DNA from 4 places in the Pantoea sp. S18 genome. Region 1 is predicted to be linked to each of the others. Evidence: predicted binding sites of a transcription regulator. Region 1 holds the regulator's gene; each other region holds the start of a gene.
What was found. Region 1 encodes Fur, which represses iron uptake genes when iron is present. Its sites were predicted from a motif close to ATAATAATGAGAACNACTATCAA; they were not measured.

Region 1 (4,041 bases):
AAATGGTGATGATCGATATCGCGCCCGTTGATTACCAAACGCGCCGCCACGACGAAATTTTTGCCGCTATTCGCGCCGTTACCACCGCAGGCGTCACGCGCCGCAGTGAGGCCGCAGAAGTAATGCGTCAGCATATTGATGAAGAAGGCGTGATCCAGTTCATCCTCAAGTCTTTAGCCGAGGGCGAGTGGCGCTTTAATGTGCCGGTGTTGTGGGATAACTACAGCACCATCTCCGGCTGGAAAGAGATTCCTGCATGGCCGCATCCGGCACTGTTTATCCGCGGCGGCGATTCGCCTTATCTGGATAATCGGCATCGCGATGCGCTGCTGCGTCAGTTCCCGCAGGCGCATGCACATGTGATCAGCGGAGCTGGACATTGGGTGCACGCCGAGAAACCCGATGCGGTGTTACGCGCCGTTCGGCGTTTTTTTAACCTGTAAAAGCAAAAGCTTGCCGCTTGCGCTTTAGGGTTGGCGTCAGGGAAGGCGCTGGAGTATGATGTCGCGCTAAAAATTTGCCACGGATATTTTTTCGCCGTGGTCGGGCCGATAATGTTTTAATCGCGCAGCGCCTTTCCGCCGTTCGCGCCCACTCAGTTTTACAAACCATGGCAAAAGAACAGACAGACCGCACTACGCTTGATCTCTTCGCAGACGAGCGGCGTCCTGGTCGCCCGAAAACCAGCCCGCTGACGCGTGATGAACAGTTACGCATCAACAAACGCAACCAGCTCAAGCGCGATAAAGTGCGTGGGCTGCGTCGTGTTGAGCTGAAGATGTCGAGCGAGGCAGTTGACGCGCTCAGCACGCTGGCCGATCAGCAAAACATCAGTCGCAGCGAATTGATTGAACAAATGCTGCTGGCACAGCTCAAACTGTCGTAACGCGCGAAGACCGCACGCTGGAACACAAAGTCACGGCTTTACAAGTTCCGCACTTTTTACCGGTCTGCTATTATTCGCATAACTGTGCAGTCAACTGACTTACTTTCACAATCAGGATTCAAGAGGTTACCTAACCCATGGCAATCGTAGGCATTTTCTTCGGCAGCGATACCGGCAACACTGAAAACATTGCAAAGATGATCCAGAAACAACTGGGTAAAGATGTCGCCGAAGTGCATGACATTGCTAAGAGCACCAAAGAAGATCTCGATGCATTCGACATCCTGCTGCTGGGTATTCCAACCTGGTATTACGGCGAAGCGCAGTGTGACTGGGATGATTTTTTCCCGACGCTGGAAGAGATTGATTTCAATGGCAAGCTGGTAGCGCTGTTTGGTTGTGGCGATCAGGAAGATTATGCCGAGTACTTCTGTGACGCGATGGGCACCATCCGTGACATCATCGAGCCAAACGGTGCGGTGATTGTTGGTCACTGGCCAACCGAAGGCTATCATTTCGAAGCCTCTAAAGGTCTGGCCGATGACAAAAACTTCCTGGGTCTGGCGATTGATGAAGATCGTCAACCAGAATTGACCAACGAACGTGTTGAGAAGTGGGTGAAGCAGATCTTCGATGAGCTGCAGCTGAAAGAGATTATTGAAGCTTAATTCCCTGCTCTGCCCGATGTGCGCGCTGCCTCACATCGGGCAACGGAATTTCCTATAAAAATAATAGCTACGGTTTTTTAACTTTTCCCCGCAAATCTGTAGAATACCCGCAATGGTCATCCGCTTATTCCTCTGGCAGTAGAATGAGGCTGAGTGAAATGGAATCCAAAACCCAAGCGTCCTGAAGACGTTAGTGACTTATCCTTACAACCTTTGGTGATTAAGGACGTTGCCTTGGTTTTCATTTCACTGCTTGAGTTCTATAATGAGACGCAAATGAGAATGCGCGTTGACCTAAACATTCAAGGCCCCTGCGCCGCAAGTGACTAGCAAAGTAACAGGACAATATCCGCATGACTGACAACAACTCCGCATTGAAGAAGGCTGGCCTGAAAGTCACGCTACCCAGACTGAAAATTCTGGAAGTGCTTCAGGGACCCGGCCCCGAGTCCCATCACGTCAGTGCGGAAGATTTGTATAAGCGCCTGATCGATATGGGCGAAGAGATTGGTCTGGCAACGGTGTATCGCGTTCTTAACCAGTTTGACGACGCGGGCATCGTAACCCGTCATAACTTTGAAGGCGGCAAATCTGTCTTCGAACTGACTCAGCAACATCACCACGATCACTTGATCTGCCTGGATTGTGGCAAAGTTATCGAATTCAGCGATGAATCAATCGAAACGCGTCAGCGTGAAATTGCCACTCGCCACGGCATCAAGCTTAGCAACCACAGCCTGTACCTGTATGGTCACTGTGCTCTGGGAGACTGCCGCGAAGACGATACGCTCCACGATAAGTAATTGAGTGTGCTATGCAGTATAAAAAAACCGGCTTAAGCCGGTTTTTTTATGTCTGAAATCAGGCAACGAGCGTTTCCTGCAAGTAGCGCCAGCGCGGAATGGCGGTGCTGCAATCCAGTACCGCCAGAGAAATGCGGGTCTGATTGGTGCCATTCATCATCTGCAATTCACGATACTGAATTGTGACTTCGTCGCTTTGCTGCGAAATGATGGCGTGCTCACTGGTGGCAATTCGCATCCCTTCACGCTGCCCCTGCAACTGGCGAAACAGTGTTTCCATCTCATTAAGATCAAGCTGTTTACCCTGAGGCGTAACCATTTTGAAGTCGGGATGAAAGTACGACAAGAACAGATCAATGCTGTCATCACTGCCTTCTGCCTGATTGAAAATACGTTCGATAAGCTGATGTAAAACCACCACGCTATGTTTGGCTTCCAGGGCGAGACTTGTCATTTTTTATCCTTTGATTACCCGCAGAGCAACGGCTGAGAGCGCATAGCCTACCTGAAAAAAAGTTTTTCACACTGGCAAATGGTTTAATTTTGCTAAAGTCAGAATAGTCGCAAATAAGGAATTAAAGGCTAATTGCAGCGGGCAGCATAAAAGGTCGTATCTGGTTAAATCGAGACAATAAAAAAGGGCGATTGCTCGCCCTTTCATGATCTTATCGTGCTAGCGACAAAATGTATTAATCGCCGATTTTTGCCCAGGTATCACGCAAACCAACGGTGCGGTTAAACACCAGTTTGGATGGCTGTGAATAGACGCTATCAGCACAGAAATAGCCTTCGCGTTCGAACTGGTACGGTGCCATTGGATCGGCTGCACGCAAACCTGGCTCCACGAAGCCCTGTTTGATTTCCAGCGAGTTCGAGTTGATGGTGGTGAGGAAATCCTCAGCCGCGCCCGGATTTGGCACACTGAACAGACGATCGTACAGGCGGAATTCCGCTGGCAGCGCGTGAATTGCAGAAACCCAATGGATGACGCCTTTCACTTTACGGCCATCAGCCGGATCTTTGCTCAGCGTATCAACGTCGCAGGTACAATAGATGCAGGTGATATTGCCTTCATCATCCTTCGCCACACGTTCGGCACGGATCACGTAAGCATTACGCAGACGCACTTCTTTGCCCAGCACCAGACGTTTGTACTGCTTGTTAGCTTCTTCACGGAAGTCCGCGCGATCGATCCACACTTCACGGCTGAATGGCACTTCACGCGTACCCATCTCAGGTTTGTTCGGATGATTCGGCATGCTGATGATCTCTTCGTGACCTGCAGGCAGGTTCTCGATCACCACTTTCAGCGGATCCATTACGGCCATAGCACGCGGTGCGTTTTCATTGAGATCGTCACGAATGCACGATTCCAGTGAAGCCATCTCCACGATATTGTCCTGTTTAGTCACACCAATACGGCGGCAGAACTCACGGATGGAAGCGGCGCTGTAACCACGACGACGCAGACCAGACACGGTCAGCATGCGCGGATCGTCCCAGCCTTCGACAACCTTCTCGCTCACCAGCTGAGTCAGTTTACGCTTCGACATCACCGCGTATTCCAGATTCAGGCGTGAGAACTCGTACTGACGCGGATGAACCGGAATGGTGATGTTATCCAGCACCCAATCGTACAGACGACGGTTATCCTGGAACTCCAGCGTACAGAGAGAGTGGGTAA
Region 2 (4,041 bases), 690 kb from region 1:
GTAAGCGCGTCCAATCCCCATCTTCAGCGTGAAGTCATCGCCCAAACCTTGCGACAGGTTGAGCGACGGGCTCCAGTTATTGCCAACAATTGAGTGATGATCGAAACGCAGGCTTGGCGTCAGCATGGTGCTGTCGGTCAGCTCCATGTTGTCTTCCGCAAACAGCGAGAAAATCTCTGCCTGTGAATAGGGGCTGCGGCCGGTGCTATCGATGCCCGGCACCGAACCGTAGTTCGCCGCCTGCGTGTTGGAAGAACCGTCTTTCATGCGCTGCTGGTTCCATTCGGTACCCAGCGTCGCGGTTTGGTTAAACAGCAGCTCAAACGGAATGCTGACTTCGCTATGCAGCAGCACGTCATCCAGTTGGATGGTGTTGAAACCGCTGTTGGAGAAGATGCCTTCGGTGCCGCCGGCCAAACCTTCATTGATGCGCGAGTTGCGGGTTTTCTCGTAGCGCGCGTAGGTGTTGGTGCTGACGCCGTTATCCCATGCGCCGGTCCATTTCAATGAAATGTTCTGGCGATACAGGCGGTTAGTTTCGTCACCGTACATGCTTTTCACCAGCGCGCTGGTGTTGGTGTTCTGCGTGTCACCCGCATACAGGTTGCCCTGACGGCTGAAACCGCCCTGCAGCTCCAGCGTCTGCATCGGCGCAAACGCCCAGCTCAACAAAGCATTGATATCTTTATTAACCGAGCCTTCACGACCCGCCGGATAGCTGCCCGCATAGGTTCCGGTACGTGCAGCCGCATGCCCTTCGTTGATGTCATAAGCATCGGCCTGGGTTTTGGCTAAACCGCCGTATAAACGGAAGTTGAAATCATCGCCCAGCGGCCCTTCGAGACTGAAGTTGGTGCGCTTGGTCGCGCCTTCCGCTTTATGTTCCGGCACATTGAAATAGGTGTTCCAGGAACCGTGCCACTGCTGATCGGTCTGTTTTTTGGTGATGATATTCACCACGCCGCCCGCCGCGCCGTTGCCGTAGCGCACCGCTGCTGGTCCACGAATCACGTCGATGTGATCGATCATCTCCGGCGGCACCCAGTTGGTATCGCCACGCGTATCACGCTCGCCACGCCAGCCAAGGCGCACCGAGTTGCGGCTGGTGATCGGCATGCCATCCACCATGATCAGGGTGTTTTCCGGGCCCATGCCACGAATATCGATCTGGCGATTGTTACCGCGCTGGCCGCTGGTGGAGTTGCCGGTCAGGTTCACGCCTGGCATGGTTCGGATAATTTCGGACACGTCGCGTGCTGGCGGATGCTTTTTAATTTCGTCGGCGGTAATGGTTGAGACGCCCGGCGCTTGCAGGTTCTGCTGCTGCGCGGTGACCATCAAGGTGCCGCCGTCCATTGATTGTGCGTCAGTGGTGCTGGCTGAGGTTTTGCTGGAAGAAGTCTCTGCTGCCCAGGCGCTGCTGGAAAGCAGTGAGGCGCTGAGCCCCAGTTCAATCAGAATGGCTAATGATAACCTTGAGTAATTTTTCATTTTATACGTTCCTGGATGGCCAGCGAAAAGCCGTTGGATGCTTGACTGGCGAGCCGGTGAGAAGATCCCTGTCCATATCGCGCCCAGTTCCAGACCCTTCAAACCATCCGTAGCGCAACCTTACCGAACGGTAAGCATCAGGCGGAACAGGCGTGCTCATTTTTGAGCGCAGTCACCCTATTGCAAATGCAAATTATTATCAATAGTATTATTCATCAAGCTTATGTAAATCTCCGCGTAAACACCGACTGGCAGCCCTATGACCTGGCGAAATGATGTAACCGGCAGTGAAGCCTGGTGGCAGGCGCAACAATCCCAAGGCATTCCCCGCATTGAGTTAGCAGACGATGGCCAATGTCAGGTCACCTTCTTCTGGCGTGACCCGCAAGGCGATGAAACGCAATCGTCGACCCAGCGCGTGTGGATCAACATTACCGGCGTGACCGATCACCACCAGCGCCGCCCGCCGCAGTCGTTAATGCGTGTAGCAGGCACCAACGTCTGGTATTGGCAAACCTCGCTGCCCGCCAACTGGCGCGGCAGTTACTGTTTGATGCCCGATGAACAGGCCACCGACTTCACCGGCGTTGCCGATATGTCCACACTGCGCAACTGGTGGCGCGACAAATTCCCGACGGCGCAGGCCGATCCTTTGAATCACTTACGTGGCTGGTCCGGTGGTCGCGGTATGGGCGTATCGCCGCTGCATCTGCCGCACGCGCCCAATCAACAGCTGTGGCAAGCGGTGGATCACGGCACAGCGCCAGCCATTGAACTGCAACAGCAGCAATGGGATAGCGCGCTCTTGGGCAACAGCCGCAAGGTATGGATTTACACCACCGGCGAGGCCAACCCCGCGCAGCGTCCGCTGGCCATCTTGCTCGACGGGCAATTCTGGGCGCACAGCATGCCAATTGCCGGACCGCTGCAGCAGCTCACCGATGCCGGTTCTTTGCCGCCAGCGGTATATCTGTTTATCGACATCATCGACAGTGAACACCGCAGCCGCGAGCTGCCGTGCAACGCGCAGTTTTGGCAAGCCATGCAGCAAGAACTGTTACCGCAAATCGCGCAATCAACGCCCTATCGCCAGCAGGCGGACAGCACCATCGTCGCCGGACAAAGCTTTGGCGGCCTGGCGTCGGTGTTTGCTGCGCTGCACTGGCCGGAAACTTTCGGCAACGCGCTCAGCTTGTCCGGGTCCTTCTGGTGGCCGGAACGCGGAAATCCGCACGGCTGGCTGCTGCAGGCGCTGGATAGCGGTCTCGCGCCGCGCCAACCGCTGCGTTTCTGGCTCGAAGCCGGCAAACGCGAAGGCTTGATTCTGCAAGCTAATCAACAACTTCAACAGCAGCTTAGCGCTGCCGGCTATCAGGTAAATTACCAGCCGGTGGAAGGCGGCCATGACGCGCTCTGTTGGCGCGGCGGCCTGCTGAATGGCCTGCAAGCGCTGTGGAGCAAACCGGAGCATCCATGTCCGAATCTCTGATGAACATGCCTATGACCGACCAAAAAACCTTGCCGTTAGTCGCGGCACAGCCCGGCATCTGGATTGCCGATCAGCTGTCACCGCACCACAACGCTTACGCAGTGGCGCACTTTGTCGAACTGCGCGGTGAGATTGATAGCGCCCTGTTGGCCCAGGCGATCGTGGCGGGTATGCAAGAAGCCGACACGCTGAACATGGCATTTGGCGAAGTGGAAGGCGAAGCGTTGCAGTGGCCGCAGCCACAATCCTTTAGCCTGCCGCAGATTGTCGATTTGCGTGCTGAGGCCGATGCGCCCGCCACAGCGCGTGCGCTGATGCGTGACGAGATGAATGGCGATCTGCGCGTATTAAGCGGCGCAAAACTGTGGCATCACCGCCTGTTCCGTCTCGACGATCAGCATTGGTTCTGGTATCAGCGCTATCACCATTTGGTAGTGGATGGCTTCAGCTTTACCGCGTTGACGCGCCGCATCGCCAATCTCTATACCGCAGCCGTACAGCAGCAAGCCGCTGAACCGACGCCGTTTATTCCGTTTAGCGAAGTGGTGGACGAGTATCAGCGCTATCGCGAATCCTCCTCCTTTGCGCGTGATAGCCAGTTCTGGCGCGAAAAAGGCGCGGCGCTGCCTTCACCAGCTTCGCTCTCGCCGCTGCCGCTCGCCGGACAACATGCCAGCACCGATCTGCTGCGCCACAGCGTTACGCTGGATCGCAGCACCTTCCAGACGCTGGTGCAGCAGCATCCGCACGCCAGCGCCGCCGATCTCGCCTTTGCGCTGGTAGCGCTGTGGCTGGCGCGTCTCAGCGGGCAAAACGACTTTGCCGCCGGTTTCATCTTTATGCGCCGTATCGGCTCGGCCGCCTTGTGCGCCACCGGCCCGGTGATCAACGTATTGCCGATGGCGGTACATTACGATCCAACGCAACCGATCAGCGCGCTCGCCGCCCAGTTGGCGGGCGAAGTGAAAAAGATGCGTCGTCATCAGCGCTATGACGCTGAGCAGGTGCAGCGCGATCTCGGCCGGCTCGGCGATGGCGATCCGCTTTACGGTCCGGTGATC
Region 3 (4,041 bases), on a different replicon from region 1:
AGATCGTCGTGGTAAACCTTGACGTTAATCACCGGGCCATACAGCGCCTGGCTACTGCCGACCAGGCCGAGATCGCGGCGCAGCTGCTCCGCTTCATAGCGCTGATGGCGGCGCGCTTTGCGGATTTCGCCCTGCACCTGCTGCACCAGCATCGGCAACGTCATCTCATCGCTGACGCTGAAAATCAGCGGCAACACGTTGACCACCGGGCCGAGCGTGGAGATCGCGGCCGAACCCATACGGCGCATAAACGGGAAGCCAATCGACAAACGCTGGCTGTTGCTGAAGCGGGCCAGATAGGCCACCAACAGCGCGCTGACGATATCGCCTTCACTGCTGTCGGCCAGTTGCTGCTGCTGACGCAGCGTGGCCAGTTGCGGCAGCGTCACCTGACAGCTGATCGGGCGATCGCCGGGATCGCTCAGGTTTTCGCTGGACAGCGTCAGCGTCTCTGGCAGATCCGCCGCGTAGCTTTGCCAGTGGCTGGCGGAGCGCGCAAAAGCAGGCGAATCCTGCCACTGCTGAATCTCTTCAATCACCGTGGTGAACGGGGTAAACGGCGAGGGCGCGGGCGTTGCTCCGGCGCAAAGGGCGGCGTAGATTGCCGCGACGCGTTGGGTCAGCGCTTCAAAACTGAAACCATCCACCAGCAAATGGTGATAGCGCTGATACCACAGCCAGCTGCCGTCGCCGATGCGCATCAGCGCGTGGCGATAGAGCGGTTTGTCGCCGTCGGCGGGCAGCTCGGCGGCGAGATCCGCCTGCATCAGTTTATGTGCCTGGCTGGTGGCATCGGCGCGCTGGCTGAAATCGTGCCATTCCGGTGCGACCGGCGCTTGCGCTCCGAACCACTGCGCCGGATTGCCACGCTCATCCAGGCCGAAGCGCGCCTGCACGGTATCGGCTTCCGCCATCGCCTGCTGTATGGCGCTGTCCAGCGCCGCGCGATTGATGTCGCCGTGCAGCACGCTGTAGTGCGCCACGGTAAATTGATTGCGCTGCTGCGCAATGCTGTCAGCGATCCAGATGCCGGGCTGCGCCGCGACTAAAGGATAAGGTTGGTTGAACGTTGCCAAGAGACAATTCCTGTCGAGAAAAACAATTTAAAAAAGAGAAAGTTAAAAAAATTAATGCGCGGTAGACGACGTCTGTTGCGTCGATGGCCGCATGTCGTGCCAGTTTGCTTCGATAAACTCAATGGCGGCGCTGCGCGTCAGCGGTCCCGCCACGTTGCGCCAACCTGCTGGAACCGGGGCAAAAGCGGGCCACAGGCTGTATTGCTGACGCGCGTTGAGCAGCACCAGAAAATCGAGCGCGTCGTTATCAAACGGATTCTGTTGTTCAGACATGGTTATTACCTTCAGAAGGTGAGGTTGTGGGGAGAAAATCGGCCAGCAGCCAGCGGCAGCCGTCGATCAGACCGCCACGCCAGCACAACGCATCGTGCCCTCCGGCGAAGCGGCGAAAATGTAATTCATGGCCTGCGGCTTGCAGCGCCGGGACGATCTGCTGGTTGACGTACACCATGTCTTCCTCGCGATCGCCCACTTCCTGAAAAATCTTCAGTTTGCCCGGCGGTAACTCGCCCTGATTAAGCCGCTCTAACAGCAAACCCGGCGCGTGCTGCTCGCGGTTGGCGTAGTCGCGGATGTATTGCAGATGCGGCCACCAGAAGGAGCCGGATTGCGTGAGAATGCGGCCAAAACGCTGCGGCCAGTGCAAACCGGCATACAGCGCGGCGAGTCCGCCATAGCTTTGTCCGGCCACCAGCGTGCGGTCGGCGTCGCCGCTGAACGCCGCGTGCTGGCGCGCCAGCGGTAACAGTTCCTGCTGCACCGCCAGCCAGAAGGTTTCGTTGCACGGTAATTCGGCTTCACGGTGCTGGCTGTCGATGACATCGATAAACAGCCAGCAGGCGGGCGGCAGTTCGCCATCGGCGGTGACCTGATCCAGCGCGCTGAAAATCGGTTGGCCGTACACCCAGTTTTGGCCGTCAAGCAGGATCGCCAGCGGACGCTGTTCGGGCTGAGTGGTTGTGCCGGTGCTGTACAGCCAGACGTTACGCGTGACGTTGAGCAACGTGCTGTGCCATTGCAGGGTTTGCAGCGTATCCGGCCAGGTTTCCGCCATGCCGGCATCCAGGGCGCGCCAGGCGGATTGATCCGGCGCATCCGGCATGTGCGCGTTGCTCAGAGCAAAACGGCGGCTGCTGAGAAACGGCGGCGTGGGATTGAATTTGTCGGGGATTGCCAGCGGCATCAGCGAAATCCACCACTTGCGCTGTAGCGCGCGACAGGCGGCATCATCGCCACAAAACAGCGGCGGTAACTGCTGCGCGGTGGCGGGGATCAGGCTGTAACTGCCGCGCCAGTCGGATTCAATGGCGGTCGACCAATGCCAGACGTTGCTGTCGCCCACGCGCACCAGACTTTCAGGCGCTTCGCTGTGGTGATCGGTGACGCCGTTTATATCGACGTAAACCCGTTCAGTGGAAGAAAGTGCGGAATGTCCTTCGGGATCGCGCCAGAAGAAGTGCATGGTCGTTTGACCGCGTTCGTCACGCTCCACCAGCGGCGTACCGACCGCATAAAGCCGCTGCCACCAGCCTTCGCTACCCAAATCGGCCTGCTGCAACCATTGCGCAACAGTCCCGGCGGGCAACCACGTCTGCGTCGTTTTTTTTGCGCTTGTTAGAAACATCCTGCAACCCATCTCCACATTTTGTTCACTATCTTTACTTAACCAAAGCTAATGCAAATGCTATTGATAACGATTTACATTTGCAATATGATTTTTCGCGCCTAATAAACCTTCGGATTTTCAGTGGATTATTTTGTGAAGGACGTCACGCAGGGAGATTAGGACCGTAAATAACGCAAGAGAGTAATATTTCAATCCGTTACAGCCAATGTCGTTGGGCGAGGGCGACTGAACGGATTATTTCATCTACAAGGCAGTTTGAAATAGAGATGGCAACTATGTCCGTTAAAGCAAGAAATTCAGCAATACCTGCTGTGGCACGTCAGTTTAGACTTAATCCTCTGTACCTTTCTCTGGCCTCAATTCTGTTGGTAGCACCGGCTGCCTTCAGCGTGGCCGCCGAAGAGACCATTACCGTAAACGCCGACACGCGTGAAAGCGTGACCTCGCCGCTGCAGGGTTATGTGGCGAAAGAGAGTGCGGCGGGCACCAAAACGTCCACGCCGCTGCGCAAAACCCCGCAATCTATTTCGGTGATTACCCGCGAGCAGATGGACGATCAGGCTGCATCCTCCGTTGCAGATGCGCTGAGCTATAGCAGCGGCGTGCTGACCAACTATCGCGGTAACTCCAACCGTAACGATGAGATCATCGCGCGCGGTTTCCGCTATGCGCCGAAATTCCTCGATGGCCTTAGCTACGGTTTATCCGGCCAGGCGGGCGCAGCGGGGCAGGTTGATCCCTGGTTGCTGGAGCGCGTAGAGATGATCCACGGCCCAGCTTCTGTGCTGTACGGTCAGGTGAATCCAGGCGGCATCGTGGCGATGACCAGCAAGCGTCCTACCGCGCAGAGCATTCATAAAGTGCAGCTCAGCACCGGCAACCAGCATTTGGGTGAAGCGGCGTTTGATTTCGGCGGTAAGCTGAACGATGACAACACGCTGTTCTACCGCCTGAACGGTATCGCCAGCACCAAACATGAGTTCGTGAAGGACAATAAACAGCAGCGCATGGCGATTGCGCCAGCGATTACCTGGCTGCCGAACGCGGATACCAGCTTTACGCTGCTGACCATGTACCAGAACGAGCCGAAAGCGGGTTACCGTAACTTCCTGCCGGCCAGCGGTACTTTGAAAGAGAGCAGCGCGGGTTACATTCCTTACGATTTCAACGTCAGCGATCCGAGCTTCAACGAAGCCAAACGCGAACAGACCTCGATCGGCTATATCTTCGAGCACAATCTCAACGACAACCTGAGCTTCACGCAGAATATGCGCTACAGCAACATGGACGAATCGTACAAATATCTGGTGTATACCTTTGATGCGGATAACGATCATT
Region 4 (4,041 bases), 700 kb from region 1:
GCCGGTGCTGCCGCCAGAGAGCTGGAAAAACGCCACTTCATCGGCGGCTGTTGGCGTGGCGACGAAATCACCCGCAGCTTCCGCCATCAAGGATTCCAGCGTGTTTTCCGGCTGATTGTCATTACGCAGAATCACCTGTTGCAGTGAAGGCTGCGCATCGCATAGCGTGCTGATAAAGCTATCGTCAGCAAACAGTGCATGGGTGCGATCGGCAATCAGCAGCTTAGGTTCGATCTGCGCCGCATAGGCGCTCAGCTCGGTACGCTGATGGCTGAACAGCGCGAATACCGACGCCACGCCGAGCTTAAACAGCGCAAATACCGTGACATAAAAATCAGCCACGTTGCCAAGCTGCACCAGCGCCGTATCGCCGTTTTGCAGGCCACGACGCTGCAGCGCGGCGGCCAGATTGCTGCTCAGCACATCCATTTCGCGATAGCTGATTTGACGATCGCCATCAATCACCGCGATGGCATCGTTGTGCTGATGACGCGCCAAAATATCGGTCATCGGCACATCCAGCCAGTAACCTTTTTCGCGGTAGCGCGCAGCCAGATCGTCCGGCCAGCGAGTATAGGGAATGCTCATGCTCTTTCCTTTATTGCAGTCCAAAGGCGCGCAACATGGTGTCCAGCTTCACGCCGGTTTCACGCCACTCTGATTCGGGTTGGGAGTCGGCGACAATGCCCGCGCCAGCAAACAGGCGCACGCGCGTACCCTGTACGGTGCCGCAGCGGATAGTGACGACCCATTCGCCGTTGCCTTGGCTATCGCACCAGCCGACGATGCCGCCAAACAGTTGGCGATCAAAAGGTTCCAGCTGCTGAATGAGCTGCTGTGCGCGCTGATGCGGGAAGCCGCTCAACGCTGGCGTTGGATGCAGCAGGCAAGCCAGCGACAGCGCATTTTCGCGCTCATCCTGCACTTCACCGTCAATTTGCGTGGCGAGATGCCACAGCGTGGCGGTGGTGATCAGCGATGGAATAGTTGGCACCGACAGCAAACGGCTGCGCGGCTGCAAGGTGTCGCGCATCGCATCGGTCACCAGTTTGTGTTCATGACGATCTTTGCCGGAGTCCATCAGCGTATCGCCCGCAGCACGATCCTGTTGAGCATCGTCATGATTACGCCGCGCCGAGCCCGCCAGCGGACAAGAGCTAAAATCGCGCCCCTGTTTGCGCAGCATCAGCTCCGGACTGGCGCCAATCAGCGCACCGCCTTGCGGCAGCGGCAGATGGAAATGGTAGCTGTTGGGATTCTGCGCAATCACGCGCTGCATCAGTGCGGCTGTATCAACCGGTTGTTCGGTGACGATATCCATCAGACGCGACAGCACCACTTTATCCAGATCGCCGCGCTGCGTGGCCGCCACCGCATCGGCCACCATGGTGGTAAATACGTCGTGGTCCGGTATCGCTGCGCGGCGACGCACCTGCGGCAGATCGCTGACGTTTTGCGGCAGCGCGCTTTGCAGGTCGGCGCGGTTAAACGTCTGATAGGTTTCAGGAATAAACAGCGCAGCCGGCTGGCTGACGTCAAACGGGATCGCGCCGACCAGAATCGGATTGTCGATGCCCTGTTTTTTCGCCGTCGCAAAATGCTGACGCAGCTGTTGTTGGAAATCACCGTCCAGCGACGCGGCGTCATGTACCGGCGCGGTAATGGTGGTATAGCATCCTTGCGTTGCCAAACTACGCCACGGCGAGGTAAAGAGGAAACCACGGCTTAGCGCGGAATAATCCTTCAGCCAGGCATTTTCAAACGTGGAAGATTCCACCATAATTTTCACCTATAAATGATAAGATTATTAAGAATGATTATCATTTTTATTATGGGCCTGTAACCTACGTCGATTGGGCAAAGGTGTCAATCCATTCGCGGGATTTCAGCTGCGTTTAAACGTAATCAGACGCTGACGCTAAGCAGGGCAATATGCTAAAAAGTGGACCAAAACTTATGAATAAATGCGGTTTTTGGGGCATTTCAGCCCTTATATGTGTTTTCCAGATTTTCACCAGCATCGCCCATGCCGAACAAGGTTGGCCGCGCACCGTGCAGGGCGCCAACGGATCGATCACCCTCAACCACGCGCCGCAGCGCATTGTCTCGACCAGCGTCACGCTGACCGGCTCGCTGCTGGCTATTGATGCGCCGGTCATCGCGTCCGGCGCAACCGCGCCAAACAGTCGCCTGGCTGACGAACAGGGTTTCTTCCGCCAGTGGAGCGATGTTGCCAAAAAGCAGCATCTTCAGCGTCTGTACATCGGCGAACCGAATGCCGAAGCGGTTGCCGCGCAAGCGCCGGATCTGATCATCGTCAGCGCTACCGGCAACGATTCTGCCATCAAGCTCGCCGAACAGTTCTCGGCTATTGCACCGACGCTGGTGGTCAATTACGACGACAAAAGCTGGCAGGATGTCGTCACGCAATTAGGTCAGGCCACCGGTCACGAAGCGCAGGCGGCACAGCGCATCAAAGCCTTCGACGATCGCGAAGCGGCACTGAAAAATGCCATTACGCTGCCACCGCAACCGGTTTCCGCCATGGTGTGGAACGGCGGCGGACGAGCGGTCAATCTGTGGACTGCAGCCTCGGCGCAAGGCAAGCTGCTGGAACAACTTGGCTTCACCCTGGCAGCGCCACCGGCGACGGTTGAGCAGGGCCACAGCATGGGACAACGCAAAGACATCATTCAGCTATCGGGCGAAAGCGTTGCCAGCGGCCTGACCGGGAAAACCTTCCTGCTGTTTGCCGCTGACGATAAAACCACGCAATCGGTGCTAGGCAATCCGTTCCTCGCGCAAAACGCTGCGGTACAGAACAAGCAGGTGTACGAGCTGGGCGTCGATTCTTTCCGTCTCGATTACTACAGCGCCAGCAATCTGCTGGCGCGTCTGGAAAAGCTGTTCGTTAAATCATGATGCCTGTTCCGCCAGCTCCGGCGCTGGCGGATGGTAACGACGTAAACGGCCCATCACCAACCACATCAATATGCCGAGCAGCGCCGCCGCAAAGCCAAATACGGCGGCGGCCTGCGGTGGCAGCAACCATGAACCCATCGCACCAATCACCGCCGCACCAATCGCATCGCCGGTCACGTTCTGCGCGGTCCACAAGCCGTTGATACGGCCTAACAGATGATCCGGCGTTAATGCCTGAATCATCGCGTACTGCACCAGACTGTTGATGGCGCTGAAGTAACCGAAGGCGACTAAACAGGCGAGCGCCAGCAGCAGGTTCGGCATCAGGCTAAACAAACCCAGCGCGATAAACGCCGCAATCGCGCTGCCGAGCACCAGCTGTCCGGGACGCGCGGCGTGTTTCAGTTTACCGCTGGTGAATGCGCCGATCGCCGCACCAAGCGGCACAGCGGCGTACATCAGGCCAAGCTGGTCCGCGCTTACTGACCAATGCGGCGCGAGGGATGGATAGAGCACGCGCACCGCGCTGGCCAGCGTCACTAATGCGCCAATCAGCGCCACCATACCGACAATCGGGCTGGCGAAAAGAAACTGCACGCCAGCGGCGAGGGATTTCAGCGGATGTTCACGCGGCTGCGGCGGAGGCGGCAAGGTCGGCAATTTCAGCAGCGTTAACACGGTAAGCAAAGTGCCGAAGGCGGCGAGGGCGTAGTTCCAGGTTACGCCGCCATGCGCAATCACCAGACCGGCAATCGCTGGCGATAAAATCGAGCCGAAGCGCACCGTCAACATGGTGATCGCGCCCGCCTGCATAATGTTTTCCCTGCCGACCAGCGCGGGCGTCGCCGCCAGCAGCGCGGTCACGCCAATCGCGCCGAAAAAGCCATCCCAGAAACCGAGCAGATAAACCGCGATCAAAGAGGGTTCTGGCAGCGCGGCGTTGATGGCGAGCGCGATAAAACCTAAGCCGCAGGTCGATCGGGCAAACAGAATCAGCTTTTTGCGTTCATGGCGATCCGCCAATACGCCGCCGGTGAGCAGGCCGATAAACATGCCCGCAGCGGCCAGCGTCACCGCCAATCCCACCAGCAGCGGTGAATTTGTCAGGTGCTGGATCTG

Region 2: the regulator Fur is predicted to act here: its motif matches at 1,678-1,700, upstream of fes (enterochelin esterase).
Region 3: the regulator Fur is predicted to act here: its motif matches at 2,758-2,780, upstream of fes (enterochelin esterase).
Region 4: the regulator Fur is predicted to act here: its motif matches at 1,808-1,830, upstream of VIJ98_RS02400 (isochorismate synthase).

Annotation. Positions count from the first base shown of each region.
Region 1 covers NZ_CP142688.1:1,235,906-1,239,946, reverse strand. The annotation lists gene ybfF (esterase) at 1-443, shown strand, start outside; gene ybfE (LexA regulated protein) at 611-886, shown strand; gene fldA (flavodoxin FldA) at 1,024-1,554, shown strand; gene fur (ferric iron uptake transcriptional regulator) at 1,908-2,357, shown strand; gene VIJ98_RS05575 (hypothetical protein) at 2,416-2,811, opposite strand; gene glnS (glutamine--tRNA ligase) at 3,047-4,041, opposite strand, start outside.
Region 2 covers NZ_CP142688.1:550,213-554,253, reverse strand. The annotation lists gene VIJ98_RS02440 (TonB-dependent siderophore receptor) at 1-1,491, opposite strand, end outside; gene fes (enterochelin esterase) at 1,751-2,980, shown strand; gene VIJ98_RS02430 (enterobactin synthase subunit F) at 2,965-4,041, shown strand, end outside.
Region 3 covers NZ_CP142689.1:850,523-854,563, reverse strand. The annotation lists gene VIJ98_RS23890 (non-ribosomal peptide synthetase) at 1-1,076, opposite strand, end outside; gene VIJ98_RS23885 (MbtH family protein) at 1,128-1,349, opposite strand; gene fes (enterochelin esterase) at 1,342-2,700, opposite strand; gene VIJ98_RS23875 (TonB-dependent siderophore receptor) at 2,979-4,041, shown strand, end outside.
Region 4 covers NZ_CP142688.1:540,223-544,263, forward strand. The annotation lists gene VIJ98_RS02395 ((2,3-dihydroxybenzoyl)adenylate synthase) at 1-588, opposite strand, end outside; gene VIJ98_RS02400 (isochorismate synthase) at 599-1,780, opposite strand; gene fepB (Fe2+-enterobactin ABC transporter substrate-binding protein) at 1,957-2,922, shown strand; gene entS (enterobactin transporter EntS) at 2,917-4,041, opposite strand, start outside.